DNA from 3 places in the Variovorax sp. PBL-H6 genome. Region 2 is predicted to be linked to each of the others. Evidence: predicted binding sites of a transcription regulator. Region 2 holds the regulator's gene; each other region holds the start of a gene.
What was found. Region 2 encodes LexA, which represses DNA repair genes until DNA is damaged. Its sites were predicted from a motif close to ACTGTATNNNNATACAGT; they were not measured.

Region 1: imuA (translesion DNA synthesis-associated protein ImuA) is a predicted target of LexA. The motif match lies at 3,758-3,775, and genes of this name have one in related genera.
Region 3: G3W89_RS21145 (PA0069 family radical SAM protein) is a predicted target of LexA. The motif match lies at 3,719-3,736, and genes of this name have one in related genera.

Annotation. Positions count from the first base shown of each region.
Region 1 is NZ_LR594659.1:5,873,745-5,879,874, forward strand. It holds gene G3W89_RS27640 (error-prone DNA polymerase) at 1-1,588, opposite strand, end outside; gene G3W89_RS27645 (Y-family DNA polymerase) at 1,599-2,963, opposite strand; gene imuA (translesion DNA synthesis-associated protein ImuA) at 2,905-3,744, opposite strand; gene G3W89_RS27655 (SOS response-associated peptidase family protein) at 3,916-4,839, shown strand; gene G3W89_RS27660 (beta-propeller fold lactonase family protein) at 5,057-6,130, opposite strand, start outside.
Region 2 is NZ_LR594659.1:3,539,685-3,545,814, reverse strand. It holds gene G3W89_RS16715 (MFS transporter) at 1-571, opposite strand, end outside; gene G3W89_RS16710 (D-2-hydroxyacid dehydrogenase family protein) at 568-1,575, opposite strand; gene G3W89_RS16705 (hypothetical protein) at 1,697-2,029, opposite strand; gene lexA (transcriptional repressor LexA) at 2,176-2,850, opposite strand; gene G3W89_RS16695 (asparaginase) at 2,925-3,920, shown strand; gene G3W89_RS16690 (hypothetical protein) at 3,925-4,341, shown strand; gene G3W89_RS16685 (DUF6152 family protein) at 4,357-4,830, shown strand; gene adk (adenylate kinase) at 4,834-5,490, opposite strand; gene kdsB (3-deoxy-manno-octulosonate cytidylyltransferase) at 5,613-6,130, opposite strand, start outside.
Region 3 is NZ_LR594659.1:4,468,641-4,474,770, forward strand. It holds gene G3W89_RS21135 (efflux RND transporter periplasmic adaptor subunit) at 1-1,165, shown strand, start outside; gene G3W89_RS21140 (efflux transporter outer membrane subunit) at 1,162-2,661, shown strand; gene G3W89_RS21145 (PA0069 family radical SAM protein) at 2,612-3,700, opposite strand; gene add (adenosine deaminase) at 3,819-4,892, shown strand; gene G3W89_RS21155 (Bug family tripartite tricarboxylate transporter substrate binding protein) at 4,895-5,890, shown strand; gene G3W89_RS21160 (phospholipase D family protein) at 6,014-6,130, shown strand, end outside.

The DNA of each region.
Region 1 (6,130 bases), 2.3 Mb from region 2:
GCGCGTCGAGGTCGTCCTTGTCCCACTCGATCACGGTGCGGTCGGGCATGGAGGCGTTCTCGATCGGCACCATGCGGCACAGCGGCCCCTTGGTGAGCACGAAGCCGCCGGTGTGCTGGCTCAGGTGCCGCGGAAAGCCGATGAGCTGCTCGGTGAGGCGCAGCAGCTGCTGCACCTGCAGCGAACCGACCGCGAGGCCCACCTCCTGCAGCCGCTCCGGCCGCACCGCGCGCCCGTCCCACCACTGGTGCCCCTTGGCAATGGCGTCCACCGTCTCGAGCGACATGCCGAGCGCCTTGCCCACGTCGCGGATCGCGCTCTTCGGGCGGTAGCTGATCACCACGCCGGTGATGGCGGCGCGCTCGCGACCGTACTTGGCATAGAGGTACTGCAGCACCTCCTCGCGCCGCTCGTGCTCGAAGTCGATGTCGATGTCCGGCGGCTCGTTGCGCTCTTTCGAGATGAAGCGCTCGAACAGCACGCTCATGCGGCCCGGGTCGACTTCGGTCACGCCCGTGCAGTAGCAGACCACGCTGTTCGCGGCGCTCCCGCGGCCCTGGCAGAGGATGTGGCGCGAGCGCGCGAACATCACGATGTCGGCGACGGTGAGGAAGTAGTGCTCGTACTTGAGCTCCGCGATGAGCGCGAGCTCATGCTCGACCTGTGCCTGGACCTTGGCCGGAATGCCGTCGGGCCAGCGGCGCCCTGCCCCCTCGTACGTGATGCGGCGCAGGTACCCGGCCGGCGTCTCGCCTGCGGGCACCACCTCGTCGGGGTACTGGTAGCGCAGCTCGTCGAGGCTGAAGCTGCAGCGCGCCGCCACCTTGAGCGTTTCCGCGAGCAGTTCGGGCGCGTAGGTCTGCGCCAGCCGCAGCCGCGTGCGCAGATGCCGTTCCGCGTTGGGCTGCAGCGCGAGCCCGCAGTCGGTCAAGGGCTTGCCCAGGCGCGTCGCAGTCATCACGTCCTGGAGCGGCTTGCGCGAGCGCACATGGAAATGCACGTCGCCCGCCGCGACGAGCGGAATCTCCGTGGCCGCGCTGATCTCGCCCAGGCGATGCAGCCACATCTCGTCATCGAGCAGGCGCAGCTTCTCGACCGCGAACCAGCAGCGCCCGAGGAACTCGCGCAGCAGCCAGCTGCCGAGCCAGCCCAGCTGTGCGGCCGTTGCCATGCGCTTCGGCGAGGCCAGCACCACGCAGCCGGCGAGTTCGGCCCCGTGAACTTGTGCGAGCGTCAGCCTGTAGCTGCCCTTCGCCGAACTGCGGCGCAGCTGGGTGATGAAGGCCGAGAGGTTGCCGTAGCCCGCCAGGTCGCAGGCCAGGACGGTGAGCGTGAAGGGCGCCGCATCGGGATCGACCTGTTCATCGACCTCGACCAGGAACTGGCTGCCGATCAGCAGCTTGAGGCCGTGGTCCTTCGCCGCCACGTGCGCGCGCACCACTCCCGCCAGGCTGCATTCGTCCGTGAGCGCGAGCGCGGTGTAGCCCAGCTGCTTCGCACGCTCGACGAGCTCATGCGGCTGGCTCGCGCCGCGCAGAAAGCTGAAGTTGCTCACGCACCGCAGCTCGGCATAGTCGGGCAGTTCCATCGCGTCTCTCTCAGGCGAAGGTGCCGTGCAGGAACCACGCCGTCTCGTCCTGCGCGAGCCGCATCTGAAAGATCCACAGCACGCCGGCATGCTCGCTCACCGCCACCCAGTAGTCGCGGCTGGCGTGGCGCGTCGTCTCTTGCGGACCTTCGCCCTCGTGCTTGCAATCCTTGCAGTCGCCCTCCTCCACCGTGCGGTCCCACCAGCCACCCTCGACGCGATGCGGACCGGCCAGCAGCTGCAGCACGCCCTGGTACATCGGCCGGTTGTGCTGGGTTGCGAGCCGCAGCGGCTTCGGCAGGATGAAGGTCGGCTGCGGCACGTCGACCGTGCGGCACTTCGCGCGCGGCGCGGGCTCGGGCGCGGGGCGCCAGCGGCACATCCACTCCAGGCGGTGGTCTTCAAGGATGACGGGGCGCAGCACGCGGTCGGGCCCGAGCCGCGCCGCGATGCGCTCGAGCACCAGCGCGAGGCTCTCGCCCGACTGCCGCGCCTCGGGCAGCATCGAGAGGCTCTTTTCCTCGAGCGAGTGCACTTCGGTCGCCTGCAGCGCCAGGTCGCCCACCGGCGCGAGCAGCTCGACCTTGCCCAGGTGCTCGGCCAGCAGCCGCATCAGGTGTTCGGTGTCGCGCGTGGCCTGCGCGGTGCGGACGGTGAGCTCGCCTCCGTCGCCCGCGCTCTTGGCGCGCATGGCGTCGTGGCACCAGCGCAAGGTGAACGCCGTCACGCCCGAGCGCCGCGCCATGAGCCAGCCAGCCATCTGCAGCATCAGCCGGCGCGCGCCGAAGAGCATCGCCGGTGCGTGCTCGACGCGCGCCATCAGCTCGAGCTTGGCGCGGAAGGTTTCCGGCAGCTGGGCCCAGGAGTAGGTCTCGGGCCGCAGTCCGTAGGCCTGGTCGAGCGTGGCGAGCAGCTGCGCGTCGAAGCGGCGGGAGAGCCCGCCGCGCGGCAAGGCCCGCACCTGGCCGAGCGTGCGGCAGCCCAGGCGCGCCAGCGTCGCCTGATGCGCGGCGACCTGCGTCAGGGTTTCGAGCGGCAGCGCATCGAGCAACTGCGCGAGCGGCTTCGCGAAGCCGTTCGACAGCCCGGCCCGCGCCACCGCGAGTGCGGCGAGGCTGGTCGGCGCCCAGCTCAGCTGCCGCACGCCGAGGTCGGGGCATTCCTCGCGCACGCGCTCGACCAGGCGGCGCTTGCCGCCGAAGAGGCGCAGGCTCTGTTCGACTTCCATCACCACCGCCGGGCACGGCTGAAGCGCTTCGAGGACCGCGACGCGGGGCGTGAACTGCAGGCACCACGTCGCGAGGCCATCGAGCGCCTCAGTGCGCGGCTGCGGGTCGTCCGGCAGGTTGTCGGGAAGAAGGGCTGCCCACAGCATGGGAGAGCTCCCGCGATTGGCGCGCCGCGATCAGGCGGCTCGGGTGGCGAAGACGCGGCGTCAGGATGGCATCGAGCCCACCGGGCACCGAGTGCAGTGTCAGCTCGCCCTCGTGCGGCGGCCCCTTGCGCTTGAGCAGGTGGATGCGCAGTTCCCAGTCGACCCCGAAGCGCGCCTGCAGACGCAGCGGCGCGGCCGAGGCCTCGTGCTCGGCCGCGGCCGGCCGGCACAGGATGACGGGGCCATCGCAGCCCTGGGCACAGACCTGCAGCCGCCGGATCTGCTCCTGGCGGGCCTGCGGCAGCCAGCTGACGAGCATGCCGGCGGCATTGGCCTTGATGAGTTGCTCGGTTGCCCACAGGCGCTCGACCGGTTTGTCGGCCGCGATCCAGACCAGGTGCCGCTCGTCGAGCCCGAGGTGATGGAGGCCGGGCAGATGCGGTGCCTTCGGCGGGCCGATGACCACGATCTGCTTGCCCTGCCCGACCAGCGCGCGCATCGCGGGCGCGAGCAACCGCCATTCGAGCACCGAGGGCTGCACCTGCAGCACCTCCGTCAGCGACTGGCAGGGCCAGCCGCCGCCCGGCAGTTCGGCGTCGAGCGGCGCGAACCCTGTGCTGACCGTCGACGTGACGGGCGTGCCGAGCGCATCGCCGCGCCAGACCGCGGATTCGATCGCGTGCGGCAGCACGAGGCGCGGTCGCGGCGCTTCGGGCGGCGGTGAACGCTGGGGGGCCGACAAGGCTTGATCGCCATCGGCCCATGACAGGGGGATGGCCACGAGGACTCCGATGACTGTATGGATGTACAGTATCGACGCAGTGCAGTTAGATGAGCAAGAACGTTTACAAATTCGAAGCAGAACATCCGGTTTGTACGAAATTCGACTGCCTTGCCGGCCCCAAGGAAATCCCCGTCCGGCGAAGCCGGAACCCTCATCACAATGTGAGCTATGTGCTACTCAGCCCAGATCCGCGCCGACTACAAGCGCTTCTTCCGCGAGTTCGGCGGTGTCCTGTCGATTCGCGAATTTGCCAAGCTCTACTACGAGCGCCAGGGCAATCCGAAAATCAAGATCCCGAAGGCCGTCGACGCGGCGTTCATGAACCCCGAGTCTGATGAGGAGCGGGAGATCAAGCGCCTGATCGAGGCCTTCGACACCGAGCAGGCGATGGCGCTCGAGCAGGACCTGTTCAAGCAGCGCAAGCGTCTGGTCGATGCCGAACGCAAGCTCCAGGTGAAGGTGACGAAGAAGGCGGCGGAGGATGTGCGGATTGCCACGGCGAAGATCGAGTGGGGCCTCGGCAAGCTCGCGGACCTGAGCCGGGTCGAGCTCGAACCGAAGGATGCGCGCGTGTTTCCGGGCAGGTATGCGCCGGTGATGATCTGGGAGAACGGCCAGCGCGTCGTCAAGCCCATGCGCTACCAGTGCCGGCCCGCCGACAAGTCCGCGAAATTCGACGCGCTGTATCCCGGCACGTACAACGCGCGGCGCGACAACCTGAGCGGGTTCTGGAAGGACATCTTCGGTCTGTCGCACGGGATCATGGTCGTCAATGCCTTCTATGAGCACGTCAAGCGGGACGGCGAGGATGTGGTGCTGGAGTTTCGGCCACGGCCGCAGCAGGACATGCTTGTTGCGTGCCTGTGGTCGGCATGGTCAGGGCCGGGCGAGCCGGACCTGCTCTCGTTCGCGGCGATCACCGATGACCCGCCGGAGGAGATCGCGGCGGCGGGGCACGACCGGTGCATTGTTCCGATCAAGCCGGAGAACGTGGATGCTTGGCTGAGGCCGGAGCGTGGGAACCTGGCTGCTGCGTATGCGGTGCTTGAGGATCGGGAGCGGCCGTACTATGAGAATCGGTTGGCGGCGTAGGGCACTGGGTCCGCGACTGGAAGATCCTCTGCAAAGACCGCGGCTCGGCTTACGAATTGGACCGGCCCCCAGGCAAATGCAGTGAAGGCATGTGGCGTCGAGGTTTCCAAGCGCCTAGGGCACTGACCTGCGCCTGCGTTTAACTCCTTTGTGGTGCGAGGCCGAAGCAGCTTGGCCGGAACCCGCGATCCGGCTCCTGCCACATAGTCATAACCAACTACCGTGACAGCGCAATGCTGTAGGGATAGCTGCCAGCAGGCGTCGCAGCGCCGGCCGGTCTCATCGCGCCTGATGCCGCGTCGATCGTGTAGGCGCTGACGGTGCCGTCTCCATAGTTGGCGACGTATGCATAGCGACCCGTTGGATCCACGGTCAAGTTCACAGGGTACTGCCCCGTCGCGGCCGTTGGACCTGCGCTCAGCATGCCGGACGCACTGTCGATGGCGAAACTGGAGACCGTGTGAGACGAGTAGTTCACCGTGTAGGCGAACTTGCCCGACGGATCCACCGCGGTCGCAACCGGCCTGAGCCCCGTCGGTGCATTCGGCCCGCCCATGGCGGTGAGTGCACCTGTTGTCGAGTCAATGGCGTAGGCAGAAATATTGTTCGACATGTAGTTGGCCACGTAGGCGAAACGCCCGGACGGGTCGACCTTCATCGAAATCGGATAGGAACCGGTGGCCACCCGGGGACCTGGCATCTCGGTCAGGGCGCCAGACGCCTGATCGATAGTGAATGAGGAGACCGTGTTGTCGAGCCAGTTCGGGACATAGGCGAACCGCCCGGTGGGGTCAACGGCCACGTAATACGGAGACCGTCCGGTGGCCACCGGAGCACCGATCAGACTCAATGCGCCGGTGACCGGATCGATGGCGTACGAGGAAACTGTGCCGGCGCCATTGTTCGCCACGAAGAGGAAACGACCCGTGGGGTCCACCGTGATCGCGATAGGCAGGCTTTGCGTCGCCACCGTCGGTGTGGCCATCGGGGTCAGCGCGCCGGAGCCTGCGTCGAGCGCATAGCCCGACACGCTGGCCCCGCCGTAGTTCGACACATAGGCGAAGCGGCCGGTCGGGTCGACCGCCACCGAGATAGGTGTGGGACCGGTGTCCGCTGTCGCGACAGCCATGGCGCTGAGGGCACCGGTCGCTGGGTCCACGTTGAAGGCGTACAACTTGTCCGCACCGTAGTCGACCGAATAGGCGAACCGGGTCGTGGGAACGGCGCAGGTCACGGCCACGTCGCTCACGTTTGCGGCGGCGATCGTGCCGCTGCCGCCGCTCACGGTGCA
Region 2 (6,130 bases):
CTGGCGGGCGAATGCCGCGCGGCAGCTGGTGCCAGATCCAGGCCGCGCTCAGCAGCGACAGCACGCCAAGTGCAGCAAAGGCGGTGCGCCAGCCGAAATGGCCGCCGATCAAGGCGCCCATCGGCAGGCCGAGGACCGAGGCCATGGACCAGCCTAGAAAGACGAAGGTCACGGCGCGGCCGCGCTGATCCGGTGGCACCAGCAGACCGACGCAAGCCGCGGCCTGGGCCGTGAAAATCGCGGGCGAGATGACCGTCAGCATGCGCACGGCCAGCAGTGCGCCAAAAGTCGGCATCAGGGTCGCGAGGAAGTGGCCTGCTGCGTACCACAGCATGGTGCAGGCCAGCAGCAGCCGCCGGTCCCAGCCCGCGACCAGTGCGGCCAGCAAGGGCGCGCCGAAGCAGACGACCACTGCGCCTGCGGTGATCAACTGGCCCGCCGTGGCCGCGCTGACCTGCAAGGAATTGCTGAGCTCGTTGAGCGTGCCCGGCACCACCATGATCCCGGTGCCGATCACGAAGTTGCCCGCCAGCAGGGCCCAAAGCGACGCCGGCAGGGCCGCCCGCTTCAACGTCGCACCTGAAGCGCGCCCGGATTGACGATGTTGGTCGGGTTGCCCTTGATGAAGCTGACGACGTTGTCGAAAGCCTGGCCGAAATACATCTCGTAGCTGTCTTGCTCGACGTAGCCGATGTGCGGCGTGCAGATGCAGTTCTCCAGTCGCAGCAGTGCGTGGCCTTGCAGCGGCGGCTCGCTCTCGAAGACGTCGATTGCTGCCAGCCCGGGCCGCCCGCGGTTGAGGGCCGCGAGCAACGCATCCTGTTCCATCAGCTCCGCGCGCGAGGTGTTGACGAACAGGGCGGTAGGTTTCATGCGCGAGAGGTCCTCGAGCGTGACCAGGCCGCGGGTCTCCTCGGTCAGCCGCAGGTGGATCGACAGCACGTCCGCCGCGGCGAAGAAGGCTTCACGGTTCGGCGCCACCTGGAAGCCGTCGGAGCGGGCGCGTGCGCAGCTCTCTTCACGGCCCCAGATCACCACCTGCATGCCGAAGGCCTGACCATAGCGCGCCACCAACTGGCCGATGCGGCCATAGCCCCAGATGCACAACGTCTTGCCCTTGAGCACCGAGCCCAGCCCGAAGTTGGGCGGCATGGACGCGGACTTGAGCCCCGATTGCTGCCAGGCGCCATGCTTGAGGTTGCTGATGTACTGCGGCAGGCGGCGCATGGCCGCCATGATCAGCGCCCACGTGAGCTCGGCCGGCGCCAGCGGAGAGCCCGTGCCCTCGGCGACGGCGACGCCGTGCTCGGTGCAGGCATTGACGTCGATATGGTGGCCGGCCCGCCCCGTTTGCGAGATCAGCTTGAGCTTCGGAAGCTTTTCGATCAGCTGGCGCGAGATCTGAGTGCGTTCGCGGATCAGCACGATCACGTCGGCATCCTTGAGCCTCACAGAGAGCTGTCCGATGCCCTTGACCGTGTTGGTGTAGACCTTGGCGGCATACGCGTCGAGCTTGGAGGCACAGCGCAGTTTGCGCACTGCGTCCTGATAGTCGTCGAGGATCACGATGTTCATGGCGTGCCATTGTGCCTCGCACCACCCACGGGCTTGCGCGCCGTGCGCCAGAAGCGCAGGGCGCTGCTGGGGCATGCCCTGCGTTCGGGTGCACGGTGCGCCCGGACGCAGGGTGTGGCCGTCAATGCAGATGGCTGGGCGAAGGTGCGGTGCCTGCCGCTTCCAGGGCGGCCAGCCGGTCGAGCTCGGCGCAGACATCCGCCATGCGACCAGAAATCACGACTCGGCCGGTGCTCGGCTTGTTGTGTTGCGCATCGATGGTGCGGACCACCCGCAGCGGTCGGGCGGATGTCGGCAGGCGTGACGCTGGTGCGGCTGGACGCGCTGCACAACTGGGGCGGATGCCGACATAGCGGAGGCCCGAGGCGCTTCGCCGGCGCGACGGTATCCAACGGCTTGCCAGCGATTGAAGGGGCATGAACAGGTCGACGAAGCTGAGCAGAGCGATTCCCATGTGAACTCCATGAAGGTCAGAGATTGAACATAGGCAGGATTGCTTTCGTCGGCCGCAACAGGGTGATGGCCCTTGGCCATACGCCCGCCACCTGTCGCAGCCGTTAGGGCCGCATGAGCAAGGGACGCTCATGCCGCCTTGTGCGGCTACATCAGCATCGTGTTGCGGATCAGGCCGACTGCGAGGCCTTCGATCTCGAAGGGCTCGCCCGGCTGCACGATGATGGTGGGGTAATCGGGGTTCTCGGCGTGCAGTTCGATGATCTGCTTGTTGCGCTTGAGGCGCTTGACCGTGACTTCGTCGCCCAGGCGGGCTACGACGATCTGGCCGTTGCGGGCCTCCTTGGTGGCCTGCACGGCGAGCAGGTCGCCGTCCATGATGCCGGCGTCGCGCATGGACATGCCGCGCACCTTGAGTAGGTAGTCGGGCTGCCGCTGGAACAGCGTGTTCTCCACATAGTAGGTCTGGTCTACGTGCTCCTGCGCCAGGATAGGCGAGCCCGCAGCGACGCGCCCGATCAACGGCAGCGCGAGCTGGGCCATGCCAGGCAGCGAGAGCGAGAACTGGGTGTTGCGCGATTCGTTCAGCGAGCGCAGTGCGTCGCCCTTGAGCCGAATGCCGCGCGAGGTGCCGCTCACAAGTTCGATGACGCCCTTGCGCGCCAAGGCCTGGAGATGTTCTTCGGCGGCGTTGGCGGACTTGAAGCCCAGCTCGGCCGCGATCTCGGCACGGGTGGGCGGCGCGCCAGTGCGTGCGATGGCGCTCTGGATGAGGTCCAGAATCTGTTGCTGGCGAGCGGTAAGCTTCACGGCGAACTGCATTGACGACTCCTTGCGGCACTGGCTGAATATCCAGTACCTGTATTTTTAACCAGTTTCCGGAGCTTTGGCAAGTCATGGCCGAAAACATCAGCGAAGGCAATCGTCGTGTGGTCGTTCTCGGCACGGGCGGCACCATTGCGGGCCGCTCGGCAACAGCGGCCGATAACGTCGGCTATACCGCCGGCCAAGTGGGTGTAACCGAACTGCTGGAAGGCATTGCGGCACCCGCGGGCGTCGCGCTGTGGACGGAGCAGGTGGCGCAGGTCGACAGCAAGGACATGAGCTTCGGGATCTGGCGCCGCCTGGCCGAGCGCTGTGCGCATTGGCTTGCGCAGGCCGATGTAGCGGGCGTGGTCATCGCCCACGGCACCGATACATTGGAGGAAACGGCGTTCTTCCTTCAGTCCGTGCTGGCTCCGTCCAAGCCGGTTGTGCTGACCAGTGCCATGCGGCCGGCGACTGCGCTGACGCCCGACGGTCCGCAGAACTTGCGCGACGCCATCGTGGTCGCTGCAAGCCCTCGTGCGCGGGGGGTGGTAGCGGTGTGCGCGGGCGCCGTGCACAGCGCTTTCGATGTGCAGAAGGTTCACACTTATCGTGTCGACGCGTTCGGTTCCGGCGATGCGGGCCCAGTGGCCTATGTGGAGGAGGGTGCCTTGCGCGAGCTCAGGAACTGGCCTGCCGCGCCGTCAGAGCCGGCGCGTTTGTCCTTCGAGCTGATGCAGCAGGCTACCCACTGGCCTCGCGTGGAAATCCTGATGAGCCACGCGGAGGCGCGCGGCAGCATCGTCGACGCCCTGGTCCGGGAGCGGCAAGCTGGCGTTGCGGAGCCGGTGCAGGGCCTGGTGCTCGCAGCCACTGGCAACGGAACGCTCCATGAAGCTTTGGAAGCGGCTGCGCTTCGGGCGCAAGCGGCGGGCATTGCGGTCTTGCGCGCGACGCGCTGCCCCCAGGGCCGCATTCTTTCCACGCCGAATGCGTTGCTGCGGGACGCCGGCGCGCTGACGCCTGTGAAGGCGCGCATCGAGCTGGTGCTGCAACTGATGGCCACCCCGACCGGCGGCGCCTGAGCGCATGTTCGAGGCCTTGCGCTCGCACGCCTGGGCCTATCCGGCATTGGAGGCGGTGCACATCGTCGGCATCGCGCTTCTGCTCGGTAATCTGGTGGCGCTCGAGCTGCGGGTGTTCGGGCACGCTGCCGGCCTGCCGGTCGCGGCCATGGCCAGGCTGTCGCTCTCGATCGCGGCCGGCGGCTTCGCACTCGCGGCGGCCAGCGGTTCGCTGATGTTCGCCACCCAGTCAGCGGAACTGCTGACCAATCAGTCCTTCCTGATCAAGATGGGCCTGCTGGTGGCTGCCGGCTTCAATGCAGGGTGGTTCCATCTGCGCGGCTCCCTGCGCAAACTCGATGCAATGGCGCGGGTACAGATGTTGTTATCTACTGCGATCTGGCTGGCCGTCGTCTTTTGCGGCCGTTGGATTGCCTACTGAAGAGGAGCCTTCCCGATGAAACGTCGCCACATAGTCGTCGCCGCCGCATCCCTGCCGTTGGCCAGTCCGCTCGCCTGGGCGCACCACGGCTGGAGCAGCTTCGACCAGGACCGTCCGATCTACCTCGAAGGGACGGTGGCCCGGGTGCGCTGGCAGAACCCGCATGCGGAGTTGTTGCTCGACGTCCCGGCGGGGCTCAAGGTGCCAGCCGATCTGGCGAAGCGCGCCCTGCCGGGGCAGAGCGCGCCCATTGACGGACCGGGCTTGCTCGCGCGCGCGGCCGTGCCTCGCCGCACTGAGCGCCAGTGGGAGCTTGAACTCGCTCCGCTGACGCGGATGGAAGCCTGGAAAGTCGCGCAGATCAAGCCCGGCACCGCAGTCTCGGCGGTGGGCTTCACGTTCAAGGAGGAAAAGGGAGAACCCGTGATGCGCGTCGAATACCTGTTCGTCGACGGCAAGGCCTACGGGCTGCGTTCCAGCCCCGCCTGACGATCAGCTCGCCAGTGCGGCCAACGCGCGCTGGGTAATGTCGTCGACGCTGCCGACGCCACTGATTGCGCGGTATTTTGGCGCGACGCCAGGCTCAGCCTTGGCCCAGGCTGCGTAGTAGTCGACCAACGGCCGGGTCTGCTGACTGTAGACCTCGAGTCGGTGGCGCACGGTCTCTTCCTTGTCGTCGTCACGCTGAATCAGGTCTTCGCCCGTGAGGTCGTCCTTGCCTTCGACCTTCGGCGGATTGAACTTGACGTGGTAGATGCGTCCGGACGCCGGGTGCGAGCGGCGTCCGCTCATGCGCTCGACGATGTCGGCGAAGGGCACGTCGATTTCGAGCACGTAGTCGAGCTTGACGTTGGCCGCGCGCATGGCGTCGGCCTGCGGGATGGTCCGGGGGAAGCCGTCGAAGAGAAAGCCGTTGGCGCAGTCCGGCAGCTCAAGGCGTTCCTTCACGAGGTTGATGATCAGGTCGTCGCTCACCAGTGCGCCGGAGGCCATTACCGCCTTGGCCTCGAGGCCGAGTGGGGTGCCGGCCTTGACGGCCGCGCGCAACATGTCGCCGGTGGAGATTTGAGGAATGCCGTACTTCTGGCAGATGAAGGCAGCCTGTGTGCCCTTGCCCGCCCCGGGGGCGCCCAACAAAATCAGTCTCATGGTGTCCTCGGAGGTTCTTCGATCTTCTGTCGCGCCTCGCATGCCGGCGACGGCGTTGCATGGGCGGAGTTGCGTCGAGGATAGCACGCACTCTCGAGCGAACCCGGCCTATGGCGGGCGTATCAGGCGGCGAACAGGGCACGGACCCGCGCGAGGTCTTCGGGCGTGTCGATCCCCGGACCGGGCGCATGCCCGCTCACATGCACGGCAATGCGATAACCGTGCCACTGCGCGCGCAACTGTTCCAGTGCCTCGGTCGCTTCCACAGGTGCCGGCGGCAAAGCCGGGAACTGCCGCACGAAGCTTGCGCGGTAGGCATAGATGCCGATATGACGCAACGGTGCCGGGGAAGCCGGCAAGGTTGTGGGCCCATGCTTCGCGAAGCCGTCGCGCCACCAGGGAATCGGTGCCCGGCTGAAGTAGAGCGCATTGCCCCGGGCGTCGAGCACCGTTTTGACGACGTTGGGATTGAGGAAGTCCTCGAGGGAATCGATCGCATGCGCGGCCGTGCTCATCGCCACATCGGAATGTGACGCCAGGGTTTGCGCAACAGCGTCGATCAGCGAAGGATCGATCAGCGGCTCGTCGCCCTGGACGTTCACCACGATCTCGTCGTCCGCCAGGCCGAGTTGCACGCAGG
Region 3 (6,130 bases), 930 kb from region 2:
CGCCGACGAGCAAGGCGAGCGCCACGAGCTGCTGCGGCGGCGCCAGATCGTGCGTCGCACGCGCATCGCCGTCCTCATCGTGCTGGTGCTGCTGGCCGTCGGCGCGGCGCGCACGGTGTTCGTGCGCTTCGCCAATGCGCGGGAGCTCGAAGCCTCCTCCACCGAGCTCGCCAGGCAGTACGTCAAGACCGTGCTGCCGCAGACCGCCACAGCAGGCCAGACGCTGGCGCTGCCGGGCACGCTTCAGGGCTTCGTGCAGTCGCCGATCTCCGCGCGCGCCAGCGGCTACCTGAAGCGCTGGACCAAGGACATCGGCAGCCAGGTGCAGAAGGGCGAACTGCTGGCCGAGATCGAGACGCCTGAAATCGACCAGCAGCTCTCGCAAGCCATCGCAGCGCGGCAGCAGGCGGCCTCGGGGCTCGAGCTGGCGAAGAGCACGGTGGCGCGCTGGGAGAACCTGCGGAAGAAAGACGTGGTCTCGCAGCAGGACCTGGACGAGCGGCGCAGCGGCCTCGCGCAGGCCACGGCCAACGTGGCCGCGGCCGACGCCAACGTCCAGCGGCTGCGCCAGACCGAAGGGTTCAAGCGCATCGTCGCGCCATTTGCCGGCGTCATCACGCGGCGCAACGTCGACGTCGGCGACCTGATCGACGCGGGCGGCAGCCGGCCGCTGTTCCTGCTCGCGCAGACCGATCCGCTGCGCGTGTACATCAACGTGCCGCAGGCCTATGCGCAGCTGGTCAAGGCCGGCCAGCCGGTGGTCGTGACGCAGGGCGAGCTGCGCGGCCAGAGCTTCAAGGGCGAGGTGGCGCGCACCTCCGGCGCCATCGACACGGCCACGCGGATGATGCAGGTCGAGGTCGCGCTGCCGAACCGCGAGGGCCTGCTCCTGCCGGGTGCCTACGTGCAGGTCTCGCTGCCGCTGGCAGCCAGCCACGCGCTCAGCATCCCGGCCAACACGCTGCTGTTCCGTCCTGAAGGCACGCGCGTCGCGACGGTCGATGCCGAAGGGCGCGTGCGCCTGCGCACCGTCAACATCGGCCGCAACTACGGCGAGACGGTGGAGGTGCTGGACGGCATCGCCGCCAACGATCGGCTCATCCTCAACCCCTCCGATTCGCTGGCCGAGGGTGACGTGGTGGCCGTCGCCAAGGCACCGGCGTGAACGTGCAGTTGCGTCCCTGGGCGGTCGCGGCAGGTGCGCTGCTGCTGGTGGCCTGCGCCGCCGGTCCGGACTATCGCGCGCCGCAGGTCGAGGTGCCGGTGAGCTGGCAGTTGGAGGCGCCCTGGCGCGAAGCCGCGCCCGGCGATGCACTCGACAAAGGCCCCTGGTGGCAACGCTTCGGCGACGCCCAGCTCGATCGCCTGCAACAGCAGGCGCTGCGCAACAGCCCCACGCTGACGCTCGCAGGCGCACGGCTCGCGCAAGCGCGCGCCTCACTGGCCGCGGCCGACGCTGCGCGCTATCCGCAGCTGGGGCTGGGCGCACGCGCGGCACGGCTGAAGATCTCCGCCAACCGCCCGCTCACCAACTACACGGCGCAGAACTTCTCGACGGTGCAGAACGACTTCGCGCTCTCGCTCAACGCAAGCTACGAGCTGGACCTCGCAGGCCGCGTGCAGCGCTCGGTGGAAGGCGCGACCGCGTCTGCCGAGCAATCGGCGGCCGACCTGGAAAACACGCGCCTGCTGCTCACCACCGACCTCGCCTCGGCCTATTTCAACTTGCGCGCGACCGACATCGAGCTCGACGTGCTGTCGCGCTCGATTGCGCTGCAGCGTCGCGCGCTGGAACTGGTGACGGCGCGCCACGAGCTCGGCGCCGTCTCGGGGCTGGACGTGGCGCAGCAGCAGGCGCTGCTGGACAGCACCCTGGCGCAGGTGGACGTGCTGACGAAGCAGCGCTTGCAGTACGAGCATGCGCTCGCCACCCTGAGCGGCACGCCGGCGCCCAGCTTTGCGCTGGCGCCGGACCTGCGCCCCATCGTGCCGCCGGCCATCCCGATCGGCGTGCCTTCGGAGGCACTGGAGCGCCGGCCCGATGTCGCCTCGGCGGAGCGCGCCATGGCCGCGGCCAACGCGCAGATCGGCGTCGCCACGGCAGCCTTCTATCCCAGTGTGATGCTGGCGCCGATGGTGGGCGTGGACAGCCGTGCCATCGAGAGCCTGTTCAATGCGCCCAGCCTGCTGTGGTCGGTCGGCGTCTCGGCCACGCAGGTGCTGTTCGACGGTGGGCGCGTGCGTGCCAACGTCGACTTCGCACAGGCGGGGCATGAGGCCACTGTCGCGAACTACCGGCGCGTGGTGCTGACGGCGATGCAGGAGGCGGAGGACGGCATCACCGGCCTGGCCGCACTCGACCGCGCGGTGACGCAGTCGCTCGCCGCCGTCGATTCGGCGCGCCGCGTGCTGGACATGGCGACCAGCCGCTACGAGGGCGGCGCCTCCACCTACCTCGACGTGATCAGCGCGCAGCAATCGCTGCTGACGGCCGAGCGCCAGGCCGCGCAACTGCAAGGGCAGCGCCTCGCGACCTCGGTGTTTCTCGTGAAGGCCCTTGGCGGCGACTGGTGCGGCGTCGCGTCGCGCAGCGCCGGCAGCGCGGCCGGCGCTAGAACAGACTGCCCTGCCCCGCCGCGCCGGGTGGCCGGAACGCGCTGAGGTCGAGCGCGATGCGCTCTCGGTTGAAGCCCAGGCGCTGCGTTGCCTTCTCGAAGCGCTGTCGGATCAACTCGGCCCAGAGGCCACTGCCGACCATGCGCGTGCCGAACGACGCGTCATAGTCCTTGCCGCCGCGCATCTCGTGGATGCGCGCCATGATGCGCGCGGCACGCTGCGGGTAGTGCAGCTCCAGCCACTGCTTGAAGAGCGGCGCCACTTCCCACGGAAGGCGGATCACCGTGTAGAAGGCGCTGCGCGCGCCAGCCTCCCAGGCGGCCTCGAGCACCTTCTCCATGTCCTCGGTGACGAAGGGAATCTGCGGCGCCACGCTCACGCCCACGGGTACGCCCGCCTCGGCCAGCGTGCGCACCGTGCGCAGCCGCCGGTGCGGCGCAGCGGCGCGCGGCTCCAGCTTGCGCGCGAGATCGCCGTCGAGCGTGGTGATGGTGACGTAGACCGCTGCCAAGTGCTGCGCCGCCAGGGGCGCGATCAGGTCGAGGTCGCGCTCGACGGCACTGGACTTGGTGACCAGCCCGAAGGGATGGCGCACCTCCTGGAGCAGCTCGATCACCGAGCGCGTGAGCCGAAGCTCGCGCTCGATCGGCTGGTAGCAATCGGTCGCGGTGCCGATCGCCAGATTCTGCGGCCGGTAGCCGCGCCGGCCGAGCTCGGTGCGCAGCACCTCGACGATGTTGCGCTTGGCGATCAGCTTGGTCTCGAAGTCCAGGCCGGGCGAGAGGTTCAGGTAGCTGTGGGTCGGGCGCGCAAAGCAGTAGATGCAGCCGTGCTCGCAACCGCGGTAAGGATTGATGGAGCGGTCGAAATGGATGTCGGGCGAGTCGTTCTCGCTCAAAACCGACTTCACATCCTCGAAGCGCACCTCCGTCTGCACCGGCTGGAGCGGCTCCGAAGAGCCTTCCTCGAGCGTGCCCCAGCCATCGTCGAAGGCGTCGCGCTCGTCGCGCTCGAAACGATGCGGCAGCCGGGTCGCCGCGCCGCGACCCTTGATGGCGTGGAGGGGAATGAAAGCATCGGGCATGGTCTTTCGCTTCGAAAAACTGTACGAACATACAGTATTCCACCAATTTGGCGCCCATGCACGCTGCAAGCCGAGGTCTAAACTTGATGATGACCTGCCACTCACTAGACCGGCCTGCATGACGCCCGCGCCACTCGACGCCTTCCTGCACGCGATGCCCAAGGTGGAGCTGCATTGCCACCTGTTCGGCACCGTGCGCCACGCCACCTTCGCCGCGCTCAATCGCCGTGCCGGGTCACCGCTGGCCGAACAGGAGGTGGAGGATTTCTACACGCGCGGCGAGAAGCCGGTGGGCGTGCTGCGCGTCCTGCGCGCCCTCGACGCCCAGCTGCTGCGCACGCCGGACGACCTGCACCGGCTGACGCTCGAATACCTCGAGGACGCTGCGGCCCACCACGTGCGCTACAGCGAGTTCTTCTGGAATCCGACGGGCACGGTGCATGTTTCCGGTATTGCCTACGTGGACGCGCAAGCGGCGATCGTCCGCGCCATCGAGGACGCCGAGCGCGACTTCGGCATCACCGGTCGCCTGATCGCGGCGATCGATCGCGAGGCCACGCCTGAAGCCGCCGTCGAGATGGTGGAGTGGGTGACGGCGAACCGCTGCGAGGAGGTGATCGGCATCGGCATCGACTACCGCGAGGTCGACCGTCCGCCGGAGCTCTTCCTGCAGGCCTACCGCGACGCACGCCGTGCCGGCCTGAAGACCACCGCCCATGCCGGCGAGTTCGGCATGCCGTGGACCAACGTACGCACCGCGCTCGACCTGTTGCAGGTGGATCGCATCGACCACGGCTACACGGTGGTGGACCAGCCTGCATTTGCGCGCGAATGCGCCGACCGCGGCGTGCTCTTCACAGTGGTGCCGACCAACTCCTACTACCTGCGCACGCTCCCGCCCGAGCGCTGGGCTCTGGACCATCCCATCCGCCGCATGCCTGGGCTCGGCCTGCGCATCCATCCCAACACCGACGATCCCACGCTGCACAAGGTCACGCCCACGCAGGCCTGGGCCATGATGGTGCGGGACTTCGGCTTCGGCCTCGACGATCTGCGCAGCTTCATGCACAACGGGCTGGACGGCGCATGGATCGACGACGGCACGCGCCGTGCATGGCGCGCGCAGTGGAGCCAGGAGTTCGACGCACTGCGCGTGCAACTGCCCCCCGACGCCATCCCCTCCGGAAACTGACCATGCCCCAGCCTCAGCCCAAGTCCAAGCCCCTGCGTCTCGCCTCCCTCCTACTGGCCGCTGCCCTGCCCGGCGCCGCCATCGCTCAGGCCGCCTGGCCCGCAGCCAAGCCCATCACGCTGATCGTGCCCTACTCGGCCGGCGGCAGCGTGGACTTCAACGCCCGGCTCGTCGCCACCAAGCTGGGCGAGCGGCTCAAGCAGTCCGTGGTGATCGAGAACGTGACCGGCGCCGGCGGCGCGATCGGCGTGGCCAAGGCGGTGAACGCAACGCCCGACGGCTACACGCTCGTCGCCGGCCCTGACAGCGCGATCGCCATCGGCAAGCTGATCAACCCCGCTGCCTTCAAGTTCGACCCGCTGAAGGACCTGGCGCCGGTGGGCATGCTCAATACGGCGCCCATGGTGCTGGTGGCGCGTCCCGGCTTGGCGGTGCAGAGCTATGCCGATTTCGTGAAGCTCGCGAAGGCCTCGCCCGGCAAGTACAACTACGCCACTTCGGGCGTGGGCACCGTGCTTCAACTGGCAATGGAACTGCTGAAGGAAAAAAGCGGCATCTTCGTGACCCACGTGCCTTACCGCGGCGGCGCGCAGATCGCAACCGACGTGATCGGCAACCAGGTCGACCTCGCGATGCTGGTCAGCACCAGCGCGATACCGCACGTCAACGGCAACCGCCTGAAGGCGCTCGGTGTCACGGGCAGCAAGCGGCTGGAGGCGCTGCCCAACGTGCCGGCGTTTGACGAGATGCCAGGCCTCAAGGGCTATTCGATGGTGAGCTGGACCGGCATCTTCGCGCCGGCGGCCACGCCGCCGGCGACCGTGAAGCGCCTCAACGAAGAACTCAACGCGGTGCTGAAGGACCCGGAGGTGCGCACCAAGCTGCAGGAGCAAGGCGCCCTGCCCGGCAGCGGCACGGCCGAGGAACTCGGCAAGTTCGTGCAGGCCGAGTACGCGCGCAACCAGAAGATCGTGCAAGCCGCAAATATCAAGGAGTGACATCGCGCCACGGCCGCGCGAATCTCGCCAAATCTCTTCGAGCGCAGTCATCTCGAAGTCAGCTGCGTAGCATCCTTTTCGCGCCCGCCGGATGCGGTTTCCCAACCCTGACTTTCGATCCTCATGATTTCATTGCTGCGCTACGCAACGCTCGTCATCGCGTGCCTGACCACCGGCTGCGCGAGCTTGCCGCCACCGGCGCTCCGCGTCCCCGAGCAGGCGATTCCCGCTTCGCCGGAA